Linked DNA regions of Pyxidicoccus xibeiensis. Each later gene encodes a partner of the first gene's protein in a complex. Links are inferred from orthologs where the notes say so. Each region holds a gene or a part of one and is shown on either strand. Other genes may lie near its edges.

The links.
Region 2: the proteins of secY (region 1) and secA are in contact, whole or in part, in a crystal structure (PDB 3DIN), measured with the Thermotoga maritima proteins. The link is inferred for Pyxidicoccus xibeiensis from one-to-one orthologs. Residues at the interface, in WP_004081795.1 of Thermotoga maritima: Glu108, Gly109, Glu110, Glu111, Ala236, Glu237, Arg238, Arg239, Ile240, Thr241, Ile242, Gln243, Tyr244, Ala245, Arg246, Arg247, Val248, Thr249, Gly250, Arg251, Arg252, Val253, Tyr254, Gly256, Ala257, Ser258, Thr259, Tyr260, Leu261, Pro262; in WP_004082002.1 of Thermotoga maritima: Glu261, Ala262, Arg263, Lys300, Ala301, Arg302, Thr303, Ile304, Ile305, Leu323, Tyr324, Asp325, Pro326, Val329, Ser330, Tyr333, Ile336, Lys340, Phe345, Val349, Glu363, Phe364, Tyr374, Ser375, Gly376, Gly377, Glu393, Ile395, Thr482, Ser483.

What each region holds. Positions count from the first base shown.
Region 1 is NZ_JAJVKV010000021.1:143,915-154,688, forward strand. The notes cover bases 695-3,503. They hold secY (preprotein translocase subunit SecY), read right to left. Parts: upstream 2,868-3,503; coding sequence 1,521-2,867; downstream 695-1,520. Other genes in these bases: LXT23_RS45545 (adenylate kinase), read right to left, coding at 710-1,357; rplO (50S ribosomal protein L15), read right to left, coding at 3,002-3,503. Also shown: map (type I methionyl aminopeptidase), read right to left, coding at 1-613; more of rplO, read right to left, coding at 3,504-3,529; rpmD (50S ribosomal protein L30), read right to left, coding at 3,550-3,819; rpsE (30S ribosomal protein S5), read right to left, coding at 3,823-4,344; rplR (50S ribosomal protein L18), read right to left, coding at 4,367-4,723; rplF (50S ribosomal protein L6), read right to left, coding at 4,832-5,398; rpsH (30S ribosomal protein S8), read right to left, coding at 5,463-5,861; LXT23_RS45585 (type Z 30S ribosomal protein S14), read right to left, coding at 6,057-6,242; rplE (50S ribosomal protein L5), read right to left, coding at 6,269-6,922; rplX (50S ribosomal protein L24), read right to left, coding at 7,103-7,438; rplN (50S ribosomal protein L14), read right to left, coding at 7,482-7,850; rpsQ (30S ribosomal protein S17), read right to left, coding at 7,918-8,244; rpmC (50S ribosomal protein L29), read right to left, coding at 8,329-8,547; rplP (50S ribosomal protein L16), read right to left, coding at 8,599-9,018; rpsC (30S ribosomal protein S3), read right to left, coding at 9,085-9,747; rplV (50S ribosomal protein L22), read right to left, coding at 9,790-10,134; and 2 more genes. UniProt on the Escherichia coli protein: The central subunit of the protein translocation channel SecYEG. Consists of two halves formed by TMs 1-5 and 6-10.
Region 2 is NZ_JAJVKV010000005.1:398,430-409,775, forward strand. The notes cover bases 5,464-8,844. They hold secA (preprotein translocase subunit SecA), read left to right. Parts: upstream 5,464-5,809; coding sequence 5,810-8,644; downstream 8,645-8,844. Outside these bases: DNA repair protein RecN, read left to right, coding at 1-1,633; LXT23_RS24200 (Stp1/IreP family PP2C-type Ser/Thr phosphatase), read left to right, coding at 1,701-2,498; LXT23_RS24205 (M23 family metallopeptidase), read left to right, coding at 2,718-3,635; LXT23_RS24210 (nucleotidyl cyclase domain-containing protein), read right to left, coding at 3,681-4,385; 23S rRNA (cytidine(2498)-2'-O)-methyltransferase RlmM, read right to left, coding at 4,429-5,451; rpsB (30S ribosomal protein S2), read left to right, coding at 9,038-10,024; tsf (translation elongation factor Ts), read left to right, coding at 10,182-10,835; pyrH (UMP kinase), read left to right, coding at 11,044-11,346. UniProt on the Escherichia coli protein: Required for protein export, interacts with the SecYEG preprotein conducting channel.

The DNA.
Region 1 (10,774 bases):
TGGGCTCCACCGCCAGGACCATCCCCGCCCTCAGCTTCATGCCCGAGCCTGGCTGCCCGTGGTTCGGCACCGAGGGCTGCTCGTGCAGCTTGCGGCCAATCCCATGGCCGGTGAAGCCCCGGGCGACCGAGTAGCCCCGCGCCTCCACGTGATGCTGCACCGCGTGGCCGATATCCCCCAGCCGGTTGCCCGGCCGCATGGCCTGGATGCCCTTGTGAAGCGCCTCCCGCGTGGCCTCCAGCAGCGCCCGGGCCTCGGCGCTCACCTTCCCCACCGGCACCGTCCTCGCCGCGTCCCCGAACCACCCGCGGTACACCACCCCGAAGTCGAGCTTCATCAGGTCGCCTTCGGCCAGTTTCCGCCGCTTGCTGGGGATGCCGTGCACCACCTCCTCGTTGACGGAGGCGCACAGCACGCAGGGGAAGCCCAGATACCCCTTGAAGGCCGGCCGCGCGCCCTTCTCGGCCGTGAGCTTCGCGGCCAGGGCGTCCAACTCCCAGGTCGTGACGCCCGGCGCCACGGCCGCCTCGAGCGCGTCCAGGACCTCACAGACGATTCGCCCCGCCTGCCGCATCAGGGCAATCTCGTCCCGGCTCTTGAGTTCCACGGCCATGGGTGTCCCGGGCCCACCCGGGCCCCGGAAGAAGGGGTGGCCAGCAGGAGGGAGCGCCGCAAGCGCCCCCTCCCCGTCCGCCTGCCCGGGTTCCGCTCAGCCCTTCCCGGCCGCGGCCTTGATTTCCTCGTAGATGCCCTCGGGCGAGCCGACGCCATCCACGCTCTTGAGCACGCCCTTCTTCGCGTAGAAGTCCTTCAGCGGCGCCGTTTCGGCGTCGTACTTCTGAAGGCGCCTCTCGATGACCTCGGGCATGTCGTCCGGCCGCTGGACGAGCCCCGTGTTGCACTTGTCGCAGTAGCCCGCCCGCTTCGGGGGGCTCTGGTACACGTGGTACACGCTGCCGTCCGTCGGGCACACGCGCCGGCCCGAGCCGCGCTCCACCAGCTTCGCGTGCGGCACCTCCAGGGAGATGACCGCGTCGAGCTGCTTGCCCAGCCGCGCCAGCATCTTGTCCAGCGCATCCGCCTGGCCGGGCGTCCGGGGGAAGCCATCCAGCACGAAGCCCTTGGCCACGTCCGGCTGCTTCAGGCGCTCCTCGACGATGCCGATGACAACCTCGTCGGGCACGTACTGGCCCGAGGCCATCAGCGGACCCGCGACCTTCCCCAGCTCCGTTCCATCCGCGACCGCCTTGCGGAGGATGTCACCGGTGGAGATCTGCGGGATCTGGAAGTCCGCATACAGCTTCTTCGCCTGCGTGCCCTTCCCCGCGTTCGGCGGCCCCAACAGGATCAGGTTCATGTGCTCCTCTCAGCTCCGAAGGAAGGCACAGAGGTCATCGGACACAAACCTCCGAGCGCCCCCCGTGTGCACCACCGAATAACCCCAGAACGACATTACCCTGGAACGACGAGGCGCCCCTCCCCGCGACGGGGAGAGGCGCCCGGATGATACGAGCGGTGACTCAGGCCGCCACGCGCACCCGGCCGCGGATGCGCGGGCCGCGCGGACCGGCGAAGCCCTCGTAGTTGCGGCTGATGAGGTGGCCCTCGATCTGCTGCACCGTGTCCAGCGCCACGCCCACGACAATCAGCAGCGCCGTGCCGCCGAAGGTGAAGTTCACCCCCAGCAGGCCGCTGATGATGGACGGAATCACGCAGATGACGGCCAGGTAGATGGCGCCGCCGAACGTGAGCCGGTTGAGCACGCGCTCGATGTACTCCGCCGTCTGGCGGCCCGGGCGGATGCCGGGGATGTAGCCACCCTGCTTCTTGATGTTGTCCGCCACGTCATCCGGCCGGAACGTCAGCGCCGTGTAGAAGTACGCGAAGAAGATGACCATCAGGACGAACAGCCCGTTGTAGATCCACAGGTTGCCCTCGATGGCGCGCTGGAAGTCCTGGAGGAACGGGAACCAGGTGCCCAGCGTCGCGGGGAAGGACAGGACCGCGCCGGCGAAGATGGGCGGAATCACGCCCGAGGTGTTCACCTTCATCGGGAAGTACGTCGCCTGGCCCGCGAACATCCGCCGCCCGGCCATCCGCTTGGCGTACTGGATGGGGATGCGCCGCATGCCCCGCTCCACGTAGACCACCGCGCCGATGATGAGGAGCATGAACACCAGCAGGGCCAGCACCTCGGCCACTGCGATGACCTCCTGACGGGTCAGGTCCAGCAGCGTCTTGGCACCCGGCAGCACTCCGGCCACGATGCCCGCGAAGATGATGAGCGAGATGCCGTTGCCGATGCCGCGCTCGGTGATGCGCTCACCCAGCCACATGATGAAGGCCGTGCCGGCCGTGAGGCTGATGACCGTCATGAAGGTGAACCAGGCGCTGTCGTCCGGGACGACCACCTGGTTGAAGCCGCTCTGGCCCCCGTCGGAGCGGCCGAGCGAGGCCAGCCACCGGGAGATGCCGATGCCCTGGACGACGGACAGGACGATGGTGCCGTAGCGCGTGTACTGGTTGATCTTCTGCCGTCCGCCGGCGCCCTCCTTCTGGAGGCGCTCGAGGCTGGGCACGACCACGGCCAGCAGCTGCATGATGATGGAGGCGCTGACGTACGGCATGATGCCCAGACCGAAGATGGACATCTGCTCCAGCGCGCCGCCGGAGAAGAGGTTGAACAGCGACACGAGGCCGCCCGATTGCTTCTGGGCGTCCATGAACGCGTTCATCGCCGCACGGTCCACACCGGGCGTGTTGATGAAGATGCCGATGCGATAGACGGCGAGCAGCAGGAGCGTGTACGCAAGACGGCTGCGCAGCTCCGCGATACGGAAGACGTTGGCGAAGGCGTTCAGAGCCACGGGGTAGCCATCCTCTTCGTGAGGGTTCTGCCAGGACGACAAAACGCCCCTGTTCCACGGACGGGAAAGGGGCGCAGAAGCCTACACAAGCGAAATGGCGCGCACCACCATCAAGTGATGCGCGCCGGACACGCTCAGGCCTTGGGCTGCCGGGGCGCCTTGACGCCCTTGCCGGCGTGCGCCTTGGCGGCCGCTTCCGGCTTGTGGGCCATCAGCGGGAGCTCTTCCACCGCGCCACCCGCCTGCTGGACGGCCGACTTCGCCGCCTCGGAGGCCTTGTGGACGCGGATGGTGACCTTCTTCGTCAGCCCGCCCTGCGCCAGCAGCTTCACGCCGTGGTAACGGCCCTTCACCAGGCCCGCCTGCTTCAGCGTCGCCTCGTCCACCGTGGCGCCCGCGTCGAAGTGCTGCTCGACGTCGGCCAGGTTCACCACCGCGTAGATGGTGCGGTTGGGCGAGTTGAAGCCGAACTTCGGGAGCCGGCGCTGCAGGGGGCTCTGGCCGCCCTCGAAGCCCTCGAACCGCATGTTGCCGGAACGAGCCTTCTGGCCCTTGCCACCGCGGCCGGCCGTCTTGCCCAGGCCGCTGCCCTGGCCGCGGCCCACGCGCTTCTTGCGGTGCCACGAGCGCGACGGACGCTTCAGATTGTTCAGAGTGCTCATCGTCTCAGTCCTCTCGTGACTCAGGCCTTCGACTGCTTGGCCTGGTACGCGCGCGCCCGTTCCTTCAGAGCGACCTTGCGCGGCTTGCGACGCTTCGGCGCCGGAGCCTCGCCGGAAACCGTCTCCAGGGTGACCAGATGCTTCACCTTGAACACCATGCCGCGCACCGCCGGCGTGTCCTTCAGGAGCCGCTCCTCACCAAACTTCTTCAGGCCCAGCCCGCGGATGGTGTCCAGCATCTCGCCGGACGCACCCGAAAAGCTCTTGACCAGCTTCACCTTGAGCGCCATGGACTAGCCCCTCTGCTCGCCGGCCAGCTTGGCCGCTTCGACGTCCTTGCCACGCAGGCGCGACACCTGCTCCGCGCTGCGCAGCATCTTCAGGCCCGCGACCGTCGCCTTCAGCACGTTGTGCGGATTGCGCGACCCCTGGCTCTTGGTCAGGATGTTGCGGATGCCCGCCGCCTCCAGCACCGCGCGAACCGCGCCGCCGGCGATGACGCCCGTACCCTGGCTGGCCGGCTTCAGGAGCACCCACCCGGCGCCGAAGTGCCCGAGCACCTCATGCGGGATGGTGTGACCCATCAGGGGCACCCGGAACAGGTTCTTCTTCGCGTTCTCGCCACCCTTGCGGATGGCCTCGGGGACCTCGTTGGCCTTGCCCAGGCCGACGCCCACGTGTCCGGCGCCGTCCCCCACCACCACCAGGGCGGCGAACGAGAAACGACGGCCGCCCTTCACGACCTTGGCCACGCGGTTGATGTTCACCACGCGGTCGGTGAGGTCCAGATCGTTCGGATTGATCGGAGTTGCCACTTGGGGGATTCCTTTCGAATTCTTAGAACTTCAGCCCGGCCTCGCGCGCGGCGTCGGCCACGGCGGCGATGCGCCCGTGATAGGGGAAGCCGTTGCGGTCGAACACCACCGCCTCGACGTTGGCGGCCTTGCACTTCTGCGCAATCAGGGTGCCCACCCGCTTCGCATCCGCCTTCTTGTCGCCCTCGTCCTGACCCTTCAGGTCCTTGGACAGCGACGAAGCGTACGCGAGCGTGCGGCCCGTGGAGTCGTCCACCACCTGGGCGTAGATGTGCTTGAGGCTCTTGTAGACCGTGAGCCGCGGCCGTTCGGTCGTCCCGGACAGCTTCTTGCGGATGCGGTTCTTCCTCTTGAGGCGCTGATCGATCTTCGTAGGCATGGCTGCTTCCTTTTCCGTCCGGCGGCGATGCGGCCTTCCGCCACCGGATGATGCCGCCAGGCCCCGAGGGCCCGGCGAATTTTGGAACACTCAGGACAGCCGGGACGACTAGGTCGTACCGGTCTTGCCCTCCTTGCGGCGGATGCGCTCCTCGGAGTACTTGATGCCCTTGCCCTTGTAGGGCTCGGGCGGACGCAGCGAGCGGATGTTCACCGCCGTGGCGCCCAGCACTTCCTTGTCCGCGGAGCGGAGCGTCAGACCCACCGTGGGAAGGCTGTCCTCGGTACGGGGCGCCTTGTCGACCTCGGCCGTCACACCCTCGGGGAGGTTGAAGACCACCGGGTGCGAGTAGCCCAGCGAGAAGTGGATGGCCTTGCCCTTCACCTCGGCGCGGAAACCGACGCCACGGATGTCCAGCTTCTTCTCGAAGCCCGTGGACACGCCCTTGGCGGCGTTCGCGAGGATGGTGCGGGTCAGGCCGTGCAGGCTGCGCGCCTCGCGGGAGTCATCCTCGCGCAGCACGTTCACCTGGCCGTCCTTGACCTCCACCTTGACCTTGGCGGGAAGCTTCACCGACAGCTTGCCCTTGGGGCCCTCGAAGTTCACCTGCTGGCCGGCGACGACGGCCTTCGTCTTGTCGCCGAGCTTGATCGCCAGTTTTCCAATCCGACTCATGGTTGCCTCGGTCCTGTCTGCCCGGGGGGCGCACCCTCGCGGGGCGCCACTCCTGGGCGGCTGGCTAGTAGACGGTGCAGAGCAGCTCGCCGCCGACCTTCTGCTTGCGAGCCTCGGAGTCCACCATGATGCCGCGCGAGGTGGAGAGGATGGAGACGCCCAGGCCGCCGAGAACCTGCGGAATCTCGCGCACCGCGACATAGCGGCGCAGACCGGGCTTCGACACGCGGCGGATGCCGGTGATGGCGGGGGCACGGTCCGGGCCGTACTTCAGCCCGACGACGATGTTGTTCTGCGGCTGGAGCTCCTCGACGGAGTACTCGCCGATGTAGCCCTCGTCCTTGAGGACCTTGATGATCTCGAGCTTGAGCTTCGAGTGGGGAATGACGACCTTGTCGTGCCGCGCGCGGGAGGCGTTGCGCAGGCGGGTCAGCATGTCGCCGACGGGGTCATTGACCGGCATGGGATACCTTCTCAGAGGCAGGGCCCCGTCAGGGTGCCCCGCGTTCGCAACCGCTCCGCCTGCCGGGCCCATCCCGGGGGTTCGCAGCGGCTGCCACTTCGTACAGCGGAACTTCGAGCGCGTGCTTCCTTCCGGGAGCACGCCCAGGGCGCCCTGCCTGCCCTCACGGGCCTGCCAGGCGCCCTGCCCTTCCGGCTACCAGGACGACTTGGTCACGCCGGTGATCTCACCGCGCAGCGCGCGGTGACGGAGGCAGATGCGGCACATCTTGAACTTGCGCAGGAAGGCGCGCGGCCGGCCGCACAGCGGGCAGCGGTTGTACTGGCGCACGGCGAACTTCGGCTTGCGCTTTGCCTGGGCAATCTTGGAGAGCTTGGCCATGTGTCGTGGAGTCCTTGGCTCGAGGCTTACTGGCGGAACGGCATGCCGAAGTGACGCATCAGCGCCAACCCCTGCTCGTCGTTCGCCGCGGTGGTGACGAAGCTGATGTTGAGCCCCTTCACCTTCTCGATCTGGTCGTAGTTGATCTCAGGGAAGATGATCTGCTCGCGCACGCCGAGCGTGTAGTTGCCCTTCCCGTCGAACGCCTTCGGGGACACGCCCTTGAAGTCACGCACGCGCGGCAGCGCCACGGTGATGAGGCGGTCCATGAACTCGTACATGCGCTCGCCGCGCAGCGTGACGGCGGCGCCGATGGCCTGGCCCTGACGCAGCTTGAAGTTGGCGATGGACTTGCGGGCGCGGGTGACGATGGGCTTCTGGCCGGTGATCGCCGCGAGCTGGTCGACCGCCGACTCCAGGATCTTGTTGTTGGCGAGCGCCTCGCCCAGACCCATGTTGACGACGATCTTCTCCAGGCGGGGAACCTGCATCGGGTTCTTGAGGCTCAGCTCCTTCATCAGGGCGGGGACGCCCTCCTTGAAGAAGCGGAGCTTCATGCGCGCCGGCTTGGACTCGAGGCCCTCCTCGATGTTCGCCGCGAAGCCAACCTTCTTGGCCTCTTCCTTCTTGCCGCGCTTCGCCTTCTTTTCCTTCTGATCGGCCTTCTTCTCGTCAGCCATTGTCCTGTCCTCTGCTTCGGGGCGCCGTCGTGGACCCAGCGCGCCCGATCAGTCCTTCATATGGAATCTGGAAACACCGCGAAGGTCCCGGATGCTCCCCGGGCCCTCAGTGCCTGCACGCCCGCCTGCCCCTCCACCCGGGTGGGCAAAGGGCGCGCATACATGCACCAACGCGGACACCTAGTCAATCAGCGCGTCGCAGCTCTTGCAGAACCGCTTCTTCTTGCCCTCTTCACCCTCGGTACGGAAGCCGACGCGCGTCGGCTTGTCGCACTTGGCGCACACCACCTGCACATTGGCCAGGGCGATGGTGCCGGGCTTCTCGACGATGCCACCCTCCGGGCTCTGCGGCGTCTTCTTCATGTGCCGCTTCACCAGGCGCAGGCCCTCGACCGTGACGCGCTCGGCGTCGCGATCAATCTTCAGCACCTTGCCGCGCTTGGTCGCCGTGGTCTTCTCGGAGGCCTCGGCCCCGGCCATGACCTGGACCGTATCTCCTACCTTCAGCTTCTGCATGGCTTCCTCTCTCTGGCTGCTCGCCGTCCGGCCTGCCGTCCTCTCAGAGGACCTCGGGCGCCAGCGAGATGATCTTCATGAACTTACGGGCGCGGAGCTCACGGGCCACCGGCCCGAAGATGCGCGTACCAATGGGCTCCATGTCCTTGTTGATGAGGACCGCGGAGTTGCCATCGAACTTGATGTAGCTGCCGTCGGGGCGACCCACCTCGCGCTTGGTGCGGACGATGACGGCCTTGGCCACGTCACCCTTCTTCACCTTCGAGTTGGGCAGCGCCTCGCGCACGGACACGACGATGACATCGCCGATGGACGCGTACTTGCGCTTCGAACCGCCGAGCACCTTGATGCAGAACACCTTCTTCGCGCCCGAGTTGTCGGCAACGTCGAGCACGCTCGTCATCTGAATCATCTGGGAATCTCCTGTCGCCGGTGACCACCCCGCGCCGCCTCACGGCCGCGCGGGAGAGGCGTGCGTGCTAGACGTTCTTGCTCTTCTCCAGCACCTCGACCACCCGCCACCGCTTGTCCTTCGAGGCAGGCTTGGTCTCGGCGATCCGGACCCGATCACCCTCGTTGATGGTGATCTTCTTGGGGTAGTCGTGGTCCTCCACGTGCGCCTTGTACTTCTCGCGCAGGCTCATGATCTTCCCGTACTTCGGGTGCGGAGCACGGCGCTGGACGGTCACGACAACCGTCTTCTGCATCTTGTTCGAGGTGACGATACCCACGCGCGTCTTGGGACGGCCACGGGTAGAGGTCTCGGGAGCGGACGTCTCGGTCGCTTCAGCCATCTTCGGTCTCACTGTCTCTCATGCACCCGGGCCTTCACGGCCCGGATGGCCTCACGTGCCCACGCCTGGCGGGAGCACGCTCGGGGATTGGTTTCTTCAGCCCTGCTTGGCCGCCGAGACCTTCTGGGTCAGGACGGTCAGGACGCGAGCCAGGTCGCGACGGTGCTGGGTACGCTCGGCCGGGTTGTCCAGCGAGCCGGTGCGCCGCTTCAGCTGGTCCTGGAACAGCGTCTCGCGCAGCTCCGCCGCACGCCGCTTCAGGTCCTCCGCGGACAGTTCCTTCAGTTCCTTCGCAGTCGCCATTTCAGTCTCCACATGCGCGCGGGAGCCTTCCCGTGAGGGCCGGCCCCCGCCGCTCGGTGCCTACTAGAGGCTCAGGTCCGCGCGGGTCACAATCTTCGTGAGCACCGGCAGCTTCGCCTGCGCCAGCTTCAGCGCCCCGGTGGCCACCTCGCGCGTCATCCCCTCCATCTCGTAGAGGATGCGCCCGGGCTTCACCACCGCGACGTAGTACTCCACGCCGCCCTTGCCGGTACCCATTCGGGTCTCGGCCGGCTTCTTGGTGATGGGCTTGTCCGGGAAGATACGAATCCAGATCTTGCCGCCGCGCTTCACGTGGCGGGTCATCGCGATACGGGCCGCCTCGATCTGCCGGGAGGTGATCCACCCCGGCTGCAGGCTCACCAGACCGTACTCACCGTAGGTCATGTCGCTGCCACGGTGAGCCGCGCCAGGCGTGCGGCCCTTGTGCATCTTTCGGTACTTGGTACGAGCAGGCTGAAGCATCGTCGCTGTCCTTGGCCGCCCTGTGCCGGAAGTCCCTCTCGGGAGCCCCCGGCGCGGGTGGGCTGATTACCGGTTGGAGGGCATGGGGGCCTGGCCACCCTTGCCCGGGAGGACCTCGCCCTTGCAGACCCAGACCTTGCAGCCAATCTTGCCGTAGGTCGTCTTGGCCTCGGCGAAGCCGTAGTCGATGTCCGCACGCAGGGTGTGCAGGGGCACGCGGCCCTCGCGGTACCACTCGTAGCGCGCCATCTCCGCGCCACCGAGGCGGCCCGAGCATGCCACGCGGATGCCCTTGGCGCCGAACTTCATCGCCGTCTGCAGGGCCTTCTTCATGGCGCGGCGGAACGCGATGCGGCGCTCGAGCTGGGTGGCGATGTTCTCGGCCACCAGCTGCGCGTCCGTCTCGGCCTTGCGGACCTCGACGATGTTCAGGAAGACCTCGTTCTTGGTGAACTGCTGCAGGTCCTTCTTCACCGTCTCGATGCCCGCGCCACGCTTGCCGATGACGATGCCCGGCCGCGCGGTGTGGACGTTGACCTTGACCTTGTTGGCCGCGCGCTCGATCTCCACCTTGGACACGCCCGCGTGGTTCAGCGACTTCTTCACGAACTCGCGGATGCGGATGTCCTCATGAAGCCACTGCGCGTAGTTCTTGTGCTCGAACCACTTGGAGTCCCAGGTCTTGATGACGCCGAGCCGGAACCCGATCGGATGAACTTTCTGTCCCAACGTGAATCTCCTTGAAGCGTCCGGGCGGGGCCCGACGGGTCCTTACTTCTTCGCCTCGGCCAGCACCAGATGGATGTGGGCGGTCTTCTTCTTGATGGGGGTCGCCCGGCCCATGGCGCGAGGCATGAAGCGGCGCTGGGTGGGCCCCTGGTCCACGGAGATGGTCTTCACGTAGAGCGTGTCCACGTCGACCTGCCCCTTGGACTTGTCCGTCGCGTTGGCCACGGCGCTCTTGATGAGCTTCTCCACCGGCTTGGCCGCGGCGCGCTTGGTGAACTTCAGAATGTTGAGGGCAGCCTCGACAGGCTTGCCCCGGATGAGCGCCGCAACGGTGGAAATCTTGCGGGGGCTCATGCGCAGGAAACGCAGATGTGCAGTCGACTCCATGGTGCTCTCCTCAGGCTCTCAGGCAAACCGCCAGGCTACTTGCCCGGGGCCTTGGCGACCTTCTTCTCCGCCGAGTGACCGCCGAACGTACGCGTCGGGGCGAACTCGCCGAGCTTGTGGCCCACCATGTTCTCCGTGACGAACACCGGGATGAACTTCTTCCCGTTGTGCACCGCGAAGGTGTGACCGACGAACTCCGGCAGGATCGTGGAACGACGCGACCACGTCTTCACGACCGCCTTCTTGTTCGTCTTGATCATGTCCTCGATCTTCTTGACGAGGAAGTCGTCGACGAACGGACCCTTCTTGATCGAACGAGCCATGACTTGGGAATCCTCTTACTGGCTGCGGGCGCCCTGGCGCCGGCCGCTCACGATGAACTTGTCAGTACGCTTGTTGGTGCGCGTGGTGAGGCCCTTGGTCTTCTTGCCCCACGGCGACACCGGGTGCGGGTTACCCTGACCGGACTTGCCCTCGCCACCGCCGTGCGGGTGGTCGACGGGGTTCATCGCCAGACCGCGGACGGTGGGACGGATGCCCAGCCAGCGGCTCTTACCCGCCTTGCCGACGCGGATGATCTCGTGCTCGATGTTGCCGACCTGGCCCACGGTGGCGCGGCACTCGATGAGGACCATGCGGA
Region 2 (11,346 bases), on another replicon or contig:
TGCACTGGGCCTTTTGCTCGGCGGGCGGGCCGACGCGGACGTCATCCGCGCCGGCTGTGAGGAGGCGTCCGTCGAGGGCGTCTTCGCACGCACCCCTGCCCTGGGCGGCCGCCTGGAGGAGCTGGGGCTGCCGGACCTCGGAGAGGAGGTGCTGGTGCGCCGGGTGCTCGGCAGGACGGGCCGGGGAAAGGTGTACGTCAACGGCGCCCTGGTGACGGTGGGCGTGCTGTCGAAGCTCACGCGCGGCGCGGTGGACATCGCCGGGCAGCACGAGCACGTCAGCCTGTTCGACTCGGGGCTGCACCGCGTCCTGCTCGACAGGTACGGCGCCCTGGACGAGGCGCTGGCCGCGTACTTCGGTGAGTACACGGCGCTGCGCGAGGTGGACGCGCGCATGCACGCGCTCGGGGGCGACGAGGCGAAGGTGCGCGAGCGCGCCGAGTTCCTGCGCTTCCAGTTGGACGAAATCACGCGGCTGGAGCCCGAGGCCGGCGAGGACGTGCGGCTGGACGCGGAGCGCAAGCGGCTGGGCAGCGCGGAGAAGCTCAAGCGCGGCGCGTCCGAGGCCGAGCTGCTGGTGGCCGGTGAGGAGCAGTCCGCCGTGGAGACGGTGGGCCGCGCGCTGGGGCTGGTGCATGACGCGGTGAAGTTCGACGCGTCGCTGGCGCCGGTGGCCCAGTCGCTGAGCACCGCCCTGTCCGAGCTGGAGGAGGCGCAGCGCCGGCTCAACCGCTACGTGGAGGGGCTGGAGTCCGACCCGTCGCGGCTGGCGGACGTGGAGGAGCGGCTGGACGCGCTCAAGCGCCTGTGCCGCAAGCACGGCGTCACCCTGGACGGGGTGCTGAAGAAGCGCGGCGAGCTCGAGACCGAGCTGGGCACGCTGGAGAACCGCCAGGAGATTCTGGAGGAGCTGGCCCAGGAGCGGCGCCGGGTGGAGGAGCGGGCGCGCAAGGCGGCCGCGGCGCTGTCGCGCAAGCGCACGGCGAGCGCGGTGGAGTTCTCCGCCCAGGTGCGCGACGGCCTGGCGCACCTGGCCATGGGCAAGGCGGCCTTCGACGTGCGGGTGACTCCGGGCGAGACGCTGCGGCCGGACGGCGCGGACGAGGTGGAGTTCTTCTTCAGCGCCAACCCCGGCGAGCCGGCGCGTCCGCTGGCCAAGGTGGCCTCCGGTGGCGAGGCGAGCCGGCTGCTGCTGGCCCTCAAGCGTGCCCTGGCGGACAGTGACGGCTGCGGCTCGTACATCCTGGACGAGGCCGACGCGGGCGTCAGCGGCGCCATCGCCGACGTGGTGGGGCGGATGATCAAGGAGGTGAGCAGCCACCGTCAGGTGCTCTGCATCACCCACCTGCCCCAGGTGGCGGCCTACGCGGACGCCCACCTGCTCATCCGCAAGGGCCTCAAGGCCGAGCGCACCGTGTCCGAGGTGGTGGTGCTGGAGGCCGGGACGGAGCGCACCCGCGAGCTGGCGCGGATGATGTCGGGCGTCGAAGTCACCCGGGAGGCCCTGGGCGCTGCCGAAGCCCTGGTGCGCTCGGCAAACCGCTCGCTGACCACGCCCCCGCCGCCGCCGAGGGCCCGCCGGGAAACCGGCCCGGAGGGGGGCTCCCGGGGGCGTCTCCGACGCACTGCGTAGGGACTGATGTGGGGCAAGCGCATTCGCGTCCTTGCCCCATCCCTGGGCCTCACATAGCATCCCCTCTGTGTCCAGCACCGCAGGGCAGACCGCGGCCTCCCGCCTCAAAATTGTCTCCGCCGGCCTGACGGACGTCGGGCGCAAGCGCAATCACAATGAGGACAGCTTCCTCATTGATGACGAGCTGCAGCTCTATGTCGTCGCGGACGGAATGGGCGGCCACGCGGGCGGTGGCACCGCGTCGCGCATCGCCGTGGAGACCATCGACAAGGAGATGCGCAGAGCGCGGGAGGGGAAGGACAACCCCTTCCTCTCCGTGCCCAACCTCCAGGATTCGCCCCTCCCCGAGTCCCTGCGCACCGCCGTGGAGAAGGCCTGTCTGGCCATCTTCACCGCCGCGCAGGAGGACGCGCGGCTGTCGGGCATGGGGACCACCGTCATCTCCCTGGTGGTCCGCGACGAGCACGCCTTCTTCGCCCACGTGGGCGACAGCCGGGCGTACCTCATCCGCGGCGACCTCATCCAGCAGATCTCCGAGGACCACTCCCTGGTCAACGAGCAGATCAAGGCCGGGATGATTACCCCCGAGGAGGCCAAGCACTCCCGCTACAAGAACATCATCACCCGCTCCGTCGGCTTCGAGGAGGAGGTGCAGGTGGACGTGATGGGGCTGGTGTCCGAGCCCGGTGACGTCTTCCTCCTCTGCTCGGACGGCCTCGCCAACATGCTCGAGGACCGGGAAATCCACGACGTGGTGTCCAAGGCGCGCAGTCTGGACGAGGTGCCCAAGCGCCTCGTCGACTTCGCCAACGAGCGGGGAGGGGACGACAACATCACCGTCATCGTGGTGGGCGTCGAAGCCTGAGTCCGGGCTGACTCCAAGTGGCCACAGACTCGCCCATCGGGTCTGTTGACCTTGACACTCTTGGAATGCGAATGGTAGCTGCCCCAACGTTTCCAGTAACGGCGAAACGCCTCTGGGAGACGGAGTGGGGGGGTGGAGTGGCGGGGGGAGGTGTTGCGCGAGAGCAAGCGACTTAGCTTGTCGCGCCAGAAGTCCCACGCAAAGCAGGGGAGCGGTCCCGTGGCGAAAAAGTCCTTCACACTGATGGTGATCCCGGATCATGACGCTCCGGTGAAGCGGTACACCATCCAGCGGTCCTTCCTCATGCAGGTGGGGATGGGGCTGATGTTGGTGGTGGGACTGTCGGCGGGTGCGAGCATCCACTACTTCCAGGTGGCGGCGGACGCCTCGGAGAACCGCATCCTCCGTGAGGAGAACCTCACGCTGCGCTCGCAGCTCAAGTCGGTGCGCGAGCGCATCGAGCACATCGGCTCCACGCTGGACAGGGTGGAGCGGTTCGACCAGAAGCTGCGCGCGGTGACGCTGCTGTCGGACCCGCAGCGCAACCTGGCCATGGGCCCCACGGAGCCCGAGGCGGGCACCACGGCGCCGACGACGGCCACCCAGTTCACCCAGCTCACCACCACGGAGACGCCCAAGGCGCTGCTGGGCCGGCTGGACAGGCTGAGCGCGGAGGCCACCCGTCAGGAGCAGAGCCTCCAGGAGCTGCAGGCGTACTTCCAGGACCAGAAGTCGCTCTTGGCCTCCACGCCGTCCGTCTGGCCCGCGCGCGGCTGGGTGACGAGCGACTTCGGCTCGCGGTTGGATCCGTACACCGCCGACCGCGTCATGCACGCCGGCATCGACATCGCGGCGCCGCACGGGAAGGAAATCTACTCCCCGTCGGACGGCACGGTGGTGTTCGCGGGGCTCGAGGGCGGCTACGGCAACGTGCTCGTCATCGACCACGGCTACGGCATCAAGACGCGCTACGGCCACCTGGCGAAGATGCTGGTGAAGGCCGGCGACAAGGTGAAGCGCGGCGCGCTCATCGCCGCCGTCGGCAACACCGGCCGCTCCACCGGCCCGCACCTCCACTATGAGGTCCGCGTCAACGGGATTCCCCAGAACCCGCGCAAGTTCATCCTCGAGGAGTAGCCTCCTCTCGCGGCCTTCTTTCCGCGCCTGCCCCCGGAGTCCTCTTCAGGGCGTGGCGGGCGCGGGGACGAAGCCATCCAGGCGCAGGCGGCGGCGCTGCAGCCCGCTGGAGCGCCCGGTTCGCACCATGACGTGGGTGCGCTCCAGCTCCGCCCACACCAGCGGCCCCAGCACCTGCCAGTGCGAGGGCGCATCCACCGTCAGCTCCAGCAGGCTCACCGTCCACGCCGGCACGTCCGCGTCGGGCGTGCCCTCGGGCAGCACGCGGCGCACGTCGCGGGCCAGGCGCTCCTGCGTGGGGACGTCCAGGTCCTCGCGCACGGTGAGCTGCGAGGTGGGCACCAGCAGCGCGGCGAAGGCGTCCGGGTGCACGCGCAGCACCTTCGCGCCGGGGTACTGCGCGGCGAGGGACTCCGCGGTCGCGCGCAGCACCGCGTCCCCGGTGGCGAAGCCGAAGCGCGCGTTGACGTGAATCATGCCCTGCACGTCGGCGATGACGGCCCCCACGCGCCACCCGTCGTGGTGCGCGTGCGTGGACAAGTCGTACTCCTCCTTCAGGAGGCTGCCCTGGGTGAGGGCGGGCACCTGGAGGGCGCCCGTCTTCGCGTCCGGGTGGCCCCGGCGGGCCTGCTCCGCCTGGAGGAGCAGCTCCACCGCGGCCTGCACGGGCGCGTCCCGGTGGCGCTGGAGCACCCACGGGTTCAGGGCGATGAGGGCGGTGGCGGTGGCGTCGTCGAGGGGGTAGGGCATCGCGCCCCTTGTGTAGCGCGTCCCGGGCCCCCGCGCAGGCGCTTCACTTCATGCGGTGGGCCGTCACCGTCACCTCGTCCCGGTCATGGTAGAGCTGGCGGACGGTGAGGCCCTCCCAGCCTCCCTCCGCCGTCAGGGTGTGGCGCACGCGCAGCAGGACGGGGTTCTTGTCCTTCATCGGCAGCTTGATGTTGGCCACCAGGTGGCGCGCCCAGTTCTTGCGGCCCCACTTCGCCAGCAGCTGCGCCACCTCCAGGGGCCGCCAGGCCATGTCGCAGAAGAGCCAGTCCACCGGCTCGTCGGGCGCGTAGGCGAAGGCGCTCTGCTGCACGTGCTGGACGCGCCGGTTGGCGGCCAGCTCCGGCATCAGCTTCGCCGGGTCCACCGCCACCACCCGCGCGCCGCGCGCCACCAGTCGCTGCGTCCACCCGCCGGGCGCCGCGCCCAGGTCCACGCAGACGTCCCCGCGCCCGGGCTCGAAGGCCAGCCCGTCGAGCGCCTCCTCCAGCTTCATGGCCGCGCGCGAGGGGGACTCTCCGGCGCGCTTCATGCGCCGCCGTCCGCCCGCCGCCAGGGACAGCGCCTCGCGCGCGTGCACCGCGCCCACCACCGTCACCCCGTCCGGCGCCACGCACAGGCCCACCACCAGGGCGCCCGACTCGCGCGCCCGCTGCGCGTCCTCCACCAGCCGCTCCGAGGGGAGCCGGGCGTGCACCGCCGCCTCCAGCGCCTCCGCGGGCGCCGTCAGCGCGTTGCCGCGCGGCGTGTCCGGCGTGAAGGCCTGCACCACCCAGGGCGAGCGGCCGGGCAGGGCGAGCACGGCCTTCGCCGCGGCCTCCGCCACCTCGTCCGGCGTGCGTCCCGCCAGCGTCACGGCCACGCGGTAGCCGGCGCGCGCGAAGGCGGGGGTGAGGCCGGTGACGGCCTCGCTCTCCACCAGGGCCTCGCCGAGCAGGCGGGGGTGCGCGCCCGCCCACTCCAGCTCCTCGTAGAGGTGCGACTCGAAGCCCGCACGGCAGGTCCACAGCCAGTGCCCTGGACGCGCGGCCAGCGTCTGCGAGGGCATGGGCGGCACCTTCGCCCGGGCGGGAGCCCGGGGACTGGGGGCGGGAGGCGCGGCCCGGGAAGGCTGCTTGCCCGCCGGGGCAGGGCCCGGGCGACCGCCGGGGGCCTGGGGGCGGGCAGGGCGGCGGGGCGCGTTTCGGGGAGAAGGGGCGCCCGGCCTGCGGCGTTGATTTCGCGTAGGGGACATTGCGTGTGCTCGGTTCCGCTTTACTCTGAGCCGCTGCGTGGTGAGCGACCGTCCGAGTGGAAGTTTCGGAGGCCGCGCGTGGTTTCCAACCGTTTCTCCCTTACATCTCCTGGGATTTCCCTTCACTCGCCGCCGTCCTTCGAGGATTCTCCGGCGCGAGAGAGCCGACCGAATGATCGAATGGACGCTGAAGAAGCTCATTGGGACCAAGAATGAGCGCGAGCTCAAGAAGGCCCACGGGAAGGTGGCTCGTGTCAACGAGCTGGAGACCCGGATGCGGGCCCTCAAGGACGAGGACTTCGCGAAGGAGACCGCGCGCCTGAAGCAGGAGGTGCAGAACGGCAGGTCGCTGGACGACATGCTGTTCGAGGCCTTCGCCATCACCCGCGAGGCGGCGCGCCGCGTCATCGGCCAGCGCCACTACGACGTGCAGCTCATCGGCGGCATGTTCCTCCACGAGGGCTGCATCGCGGAGATGCGCACCGGTGAAGGCAAGACGCTGACGGCGACGCTGCCCTGCTACCTCAACGCGCTGTCCGGGCGTGGCGTGCACGTGGTGACGGTGAACGACTACCTCGCCCGCCGCGACGCGGAGTGGATGGGGCGCGTCTACCGCTTCCTGGGCATGACGACGGGCTGCGTCCTGCACGAGCTGACGGACAAGCAGCGGCAGGAGGCGTACCGCTCGGACATCACCTACGGGCAGAACAACGAGTTCGGCTTCGACTACCTGCGCGACAACATGAAGTTCCGCCTGCAGGACTACGTCCAGCGCGAGCTGAACTACGCCATCGTCGACGAGGTGGACTCCATCCTCATCGACGAGGCCCGCACGCCGCTCATCATCTCCGGCCCCACCGAGGACAGCACGGACAAGTACTACCGGGTGGACCAGGTCATCCCCGGGCTGGTGCCGGACCAGGATTACACCCTGGACGAGAAGCACCGCGCCGTGTCCCTCACGGACGAGGGCATCGAGAAGCTCCAGAAGCGGCTGGGCGTGGGAAACCTGTACGAGCCGGGCGAAATCGAGACGCTCCACCACGTGGACCAGGCCCTGCGCGCGCACACGCTCTACAAGCGCGACAAGGACTACGTCGTGAAGGACGGCGAGGTCGTCATCGTCGACGAGTTCACCGGCCGGCAGATGCCGGGACGCCGCTGGTCGGACGGCCTCCACCAGGCCATCGAGGCCAAGGAGGGCGTGAAGATCGAGAACGAGAACCAGACGCTGGCGACCATCTCGTTCCAGAACTACTTCCGCATGTACTCCAAGCTGTCCGGCATGACGGGCACCGCGGACACGGAGGCGGAGGAGTTCGCGAAGATCTACAACCTCGACGTGCGCGTCATCCCCACCAACCGCGCCAACATCCGCAAGGACCTGCAGGACGTGGTCTACAAGACGGAGCGCGAGAAGTTCGAGGCGGTGGCGGCGCAGATTGAGGAGCTGCACAAGGCGGGGCAGCCGGTGCTGGTGGGCACGGTGTCCATCGCCAAGAGCGAGGTGGTGGCCAACTTCCTCAAGAAGCGCGGCATCCCCCACAACGTGCTGAACGCCAAGCAGCACCAGCGCGAGGCAGACATCGTCGCGCAGGCGGGCAGCAAGGGCGCCGTCACCATCTCCACCAACATGGCCGGCCGCGGCACGGACATCCTCCTGGGCGGCAACGCGGAGGTGATGGCCAAGGCGCAGGTGGGCCCGCCGCCGGAGCCGCCCGAGCAGCCCCCGCTGACCCCGGAGGGGCAGCCGGACCTGACGGCGTACCAGCAGGCCGTGGCGGACTGGGAGAAGAAGCTCGCCGACACCAAGGTGAAGCTCGAGGAGCAGACGAAGAAGGAGCGCGAGGAGGTGATGGCGGCCGGAGGCCTGTTCATCATCGGCACCGAGCGCCACGAGTCGCGCCGCGTGGACAACCAACTGCGTGGCCGCGCCGGCCGCCAGGGCGACCCGGGCGCCAGCCGCTTCTTCCTGTCGCTCGAGGACGACCTGATGCGCATCTTCGGGTCCGAGCGCATCCAGGGCCTGATGGAGCGGCTGGGCATGGAGGAGGGCGAGGTCATCGAGCACGTGTGGCTGTCGCGTGCGATTGAGGGCGCCCAGAAGCGCGTCGAGGGCCACAACTTCGACATCCGCAAGAATCTGCTCGAGTACGACGATGTGATGAACCAGCAGCGGCGCACCATCTACAAGCTGCGCCGCCAGGTGCTGGCCGCCGGCGCAGGCGTGCCGCTGGTGGAGTACACGGAGGACCCCAAGACTCGCGTGAAGAGCCGCTCCGAGCGGACGGTGAGCTGGGACGACTTCCGCGAGCTGGTGCTGGACTCCATGGAGGACGCCATCGTGTCCCTCACGGACACGTACGCGCCCACCCGCGGCGTGGACGGCTGGGACATGTCCGCGCTGCAGCAGGGCGTGAAGGACACCTTCAACCTGGAGATGGGCTTCGAGGGCGTGGGCAGCCGCGAGGAGCTCCAGGAGCACATCTACAAGGCGGCGGAGAAGGTCTTCAAGGCGCGCGAGGAGGAGTTCGGCGAGAACTTCATGCGCTTCCTCCAGTACAACTACCTGGCGACCATCGACCGGCTCTGGAAGGACCACCTGCTGGCCATGGACCACCTGCGCCAGGGCATCGGCCTGCGCGGCTATGGCCAGAAGGACCCGAAGCAGGAGTACAAGAAGGAGGGCTACCAGGGCTTCATCCAGATGCTCTCCGCCATCAAGGCCCAGTTCGTCACCCAGCTCATGCAGGTCCAGCCCCGCTCCGCGAGCAACGCCGCGGAGGAGGCCGCCCGTATCCAGCGCCAGCTCGCGCAGCAGCAGAAGCGCGCGGTGGAGGGGCGCGGCACCGCGGATGGCAAGCTGGACGAGGCCTCCGTCGCCGCGGCGGCCCGGCCGGCGGCCGCCAAGTCGGACGGCCCCCGCGTGGGCCGCAACGACCCGTGCCCCTGCGGCAGCGGTCGCAAGTACAAGAAGTGCCACGGTGCCGCGGAGGCCAACGCCTAGGCGAAGGCCCCCCTGGACGCCCAGGTGGCAGGACGCCGGCGCGGCGTCGTCCCCTCGCCAGGGGGCGGCTACCGCGCCGGTGGTGTTTCTGGCGTCCACCCTGCCAAGTGGGGTGTGCCCTGCGGCCCGGAGGGCAGGCAGGCGCTGTCCGTCCGCACTGGCACTCCCCGTGCCGTGAAGCTTGCGCCGTGCGGAAGGGTTCTGTTAAGGACCCCCGGCCCCTGGGTATGGGGTGAGGGAGTATTTCACCCTCGTAGCAACCACTACACACACGCTCGTGCCGGTCGCCGGTGCCTCCGTGGGTGGAGGGCCTCTCCTCGGAGAGGGACTCCCCCCGGTCGTCACGACTGGAGCATGACGAGCGTGGCGGACGACAACCGGAGAGAGACTCACATGGAAACGCAGGACACGCAGACGCAGGGACAGGCGATGGCCGCCACGAGCGGCATCACGATGCGGCAGCTGCTGGAGGCCGGTGTTCACTTCGGCCACCAGACCAAGCGCTGGAACCCGAAGATGAAGCCCTACATCTTCGGTGCCCGCAACGGCATCTACATCATCGACCTGCAGAAGACGGTCAACATGGCCCGCTCGGCGTTCCGCTTCGTGGCGGACATCACCGCGCGTGGTGGCTCGGTGCTCTTCGTGGGCACCAAGAAGCAGGCGCAGGACGTCATCCGCGAGGAGGCCGCGCGCGCCGGTCAGTTCTTCGTCACCAGCCGATGGCTGGGCGGCACGCTGACCAACTTCAAGACCATCAAGCAGGGCATCGACCGGCTGAAGACGCTGGAGAAGATGTCCGAGGACGGGACGTTCGACCGCCTTCCCAAGAAGGAGGTCGCCCAGCTCGAGCGTGAGCGCGAGAAGCTGGAGAAGAACCTGGGCGGCGTGAAGGAGATGTCGAAGCTGCCCCGCTGCGTCTTCGTCATCGACCCGAAGAAGGAGCACATCGCCATCCACGAGGCGAGCCGCCTCGGCATCCCGGTCATCGGCCTGGTCGACACGAACTGCGATCCGGACGGCATCGACTTCGTGATTCCGGGCAACGACGACGCCATCCGCTCCATCAAGCTCTTCACCTCGAAGATCGCCGAGGCCTGCCTCGAGGGTGCGGCCCGCTACCGCGCCTCGGGCGCCGCCGACCGCGACGAGCAGGAGGAGCGCGAGGGCCGTGACGACCGTGGCGACCGCCGCGATGACCGCCGGGGCCCGCGCCGTGGCGACCGCCGCGACGACCGCCGTGGCGGTGACCGCGGTGGTGACCGTGGCGGCGAGCGCCGCGGTCCTCTCGTGGAGATGAAGGGCGCCCCCGTCGCCGCCGAGCAGCCGGCCGCCGAGGGTGGTGCCGAGGGTGGCGGCGAGGCCCCCGCGGCCGAGTAGTCGTCCCTTCCTCACCTGCTTCGAGGCGGCCGGGTGGCGTCAGAAACGCCTGCTACCCGGCCGTCTGTGTTTCCCGTGTAGCGACGTACCCCTTTTTCAACCCCAATGCTCCGCCCGGCGCCTGGCGCCCACGTAGCGGCGGAGCCTGGAGACGACAATGGCCGAGGTCAGCGCCCAGATGGTGAAGGAGCTCCGCGAGCGGACCGGCGCGGGCTTGATGGACTGCAAGAAGGCGCTCGCCGAGAGCGCCGGTGACTTCGCGAAGGCCGAGGAGTGGCTGCGCAAGAAGGGCATCTCCCGTCAGGCCGGCAAGGAAGGCCGCGTGGCCTCGGAGGGCCTCATCGGCACCTACCTCCACGGTGGCCGCATCGGCGTCATCGTCGAGGTCAACTGCGAGACGGACTTCGTCGCCCGCAACCCGGACTTCCAGGACCTGGTGAAGGACGTGGCCATGCAGGTTGCCGCGGCCAGCCCCAAGTACGTCCGCCGCGAGGAAGTGCCGACGGACAACCTGGACAAGGAGAAGGAAATCCAGCGCGAGCTGCTCAAGCAGCAGGGCAAGCCCGAGGCGATGCTGGACAAGATTCTCGTCGGGAAGATGGAGAAGTACTACGAGGGCGTCTGCCTCGTGGACCAGCTCTGGGTGAAGGACGACAAGAAGAAGGTCGGTGAGATGATCACCGAGCGCGCCGCGAAGATTGGCGAGAAGGTCACCGTGCGCCGCTTCGTCCGGTACGAGGTCGGCGAGGGCATCGCCAAGCAGAAGGACGACCTCGCCGCCGAGGTCGCCAAGACGCTGGGCCAGGCGTAGTGCCGGCGGCCCCTGTTCGGGGGCCATGAGGCAGGACGACGGCAGGAGTGAGGGCCGCGCGCACGGGTACCCCCAGGGGGAGCCGGGCGACGCGGCCCTCGCCTTTGCGGGCGGACCCCGCCCGTGCGACCGACAGCGGACGATGCGGGGTGGGGAAGCCGACTCGGCCGTTGATCGAGCGCGGGACGGGGGATACAAGCGGTGGCGCATGTCCTCCGACACCAAGAGCCCCCTCCGTTACAAGCGCATCCTCCTCAAGCTCTCGGGCGAGGCCCTGATGGGCGAAGGGAAGTACGGCATCCATCCGCCCACGCTCACCGCCATCGCGGAGGAGGTCATCGAGGTGGTGCAGGCCGGCGTGGAGGTGGCCCTCGTCATCGGCGGCGGCAACATCTTCCGCGGCGTCGCGGGCGCCACCGAGGGCATGGACCGCGCCAGCGCGGACTACATGGGGATGCTGGCCACCTGCATCAACTCCATGGCCATGCAGGACGCCCTGGAGAAGAAGGGC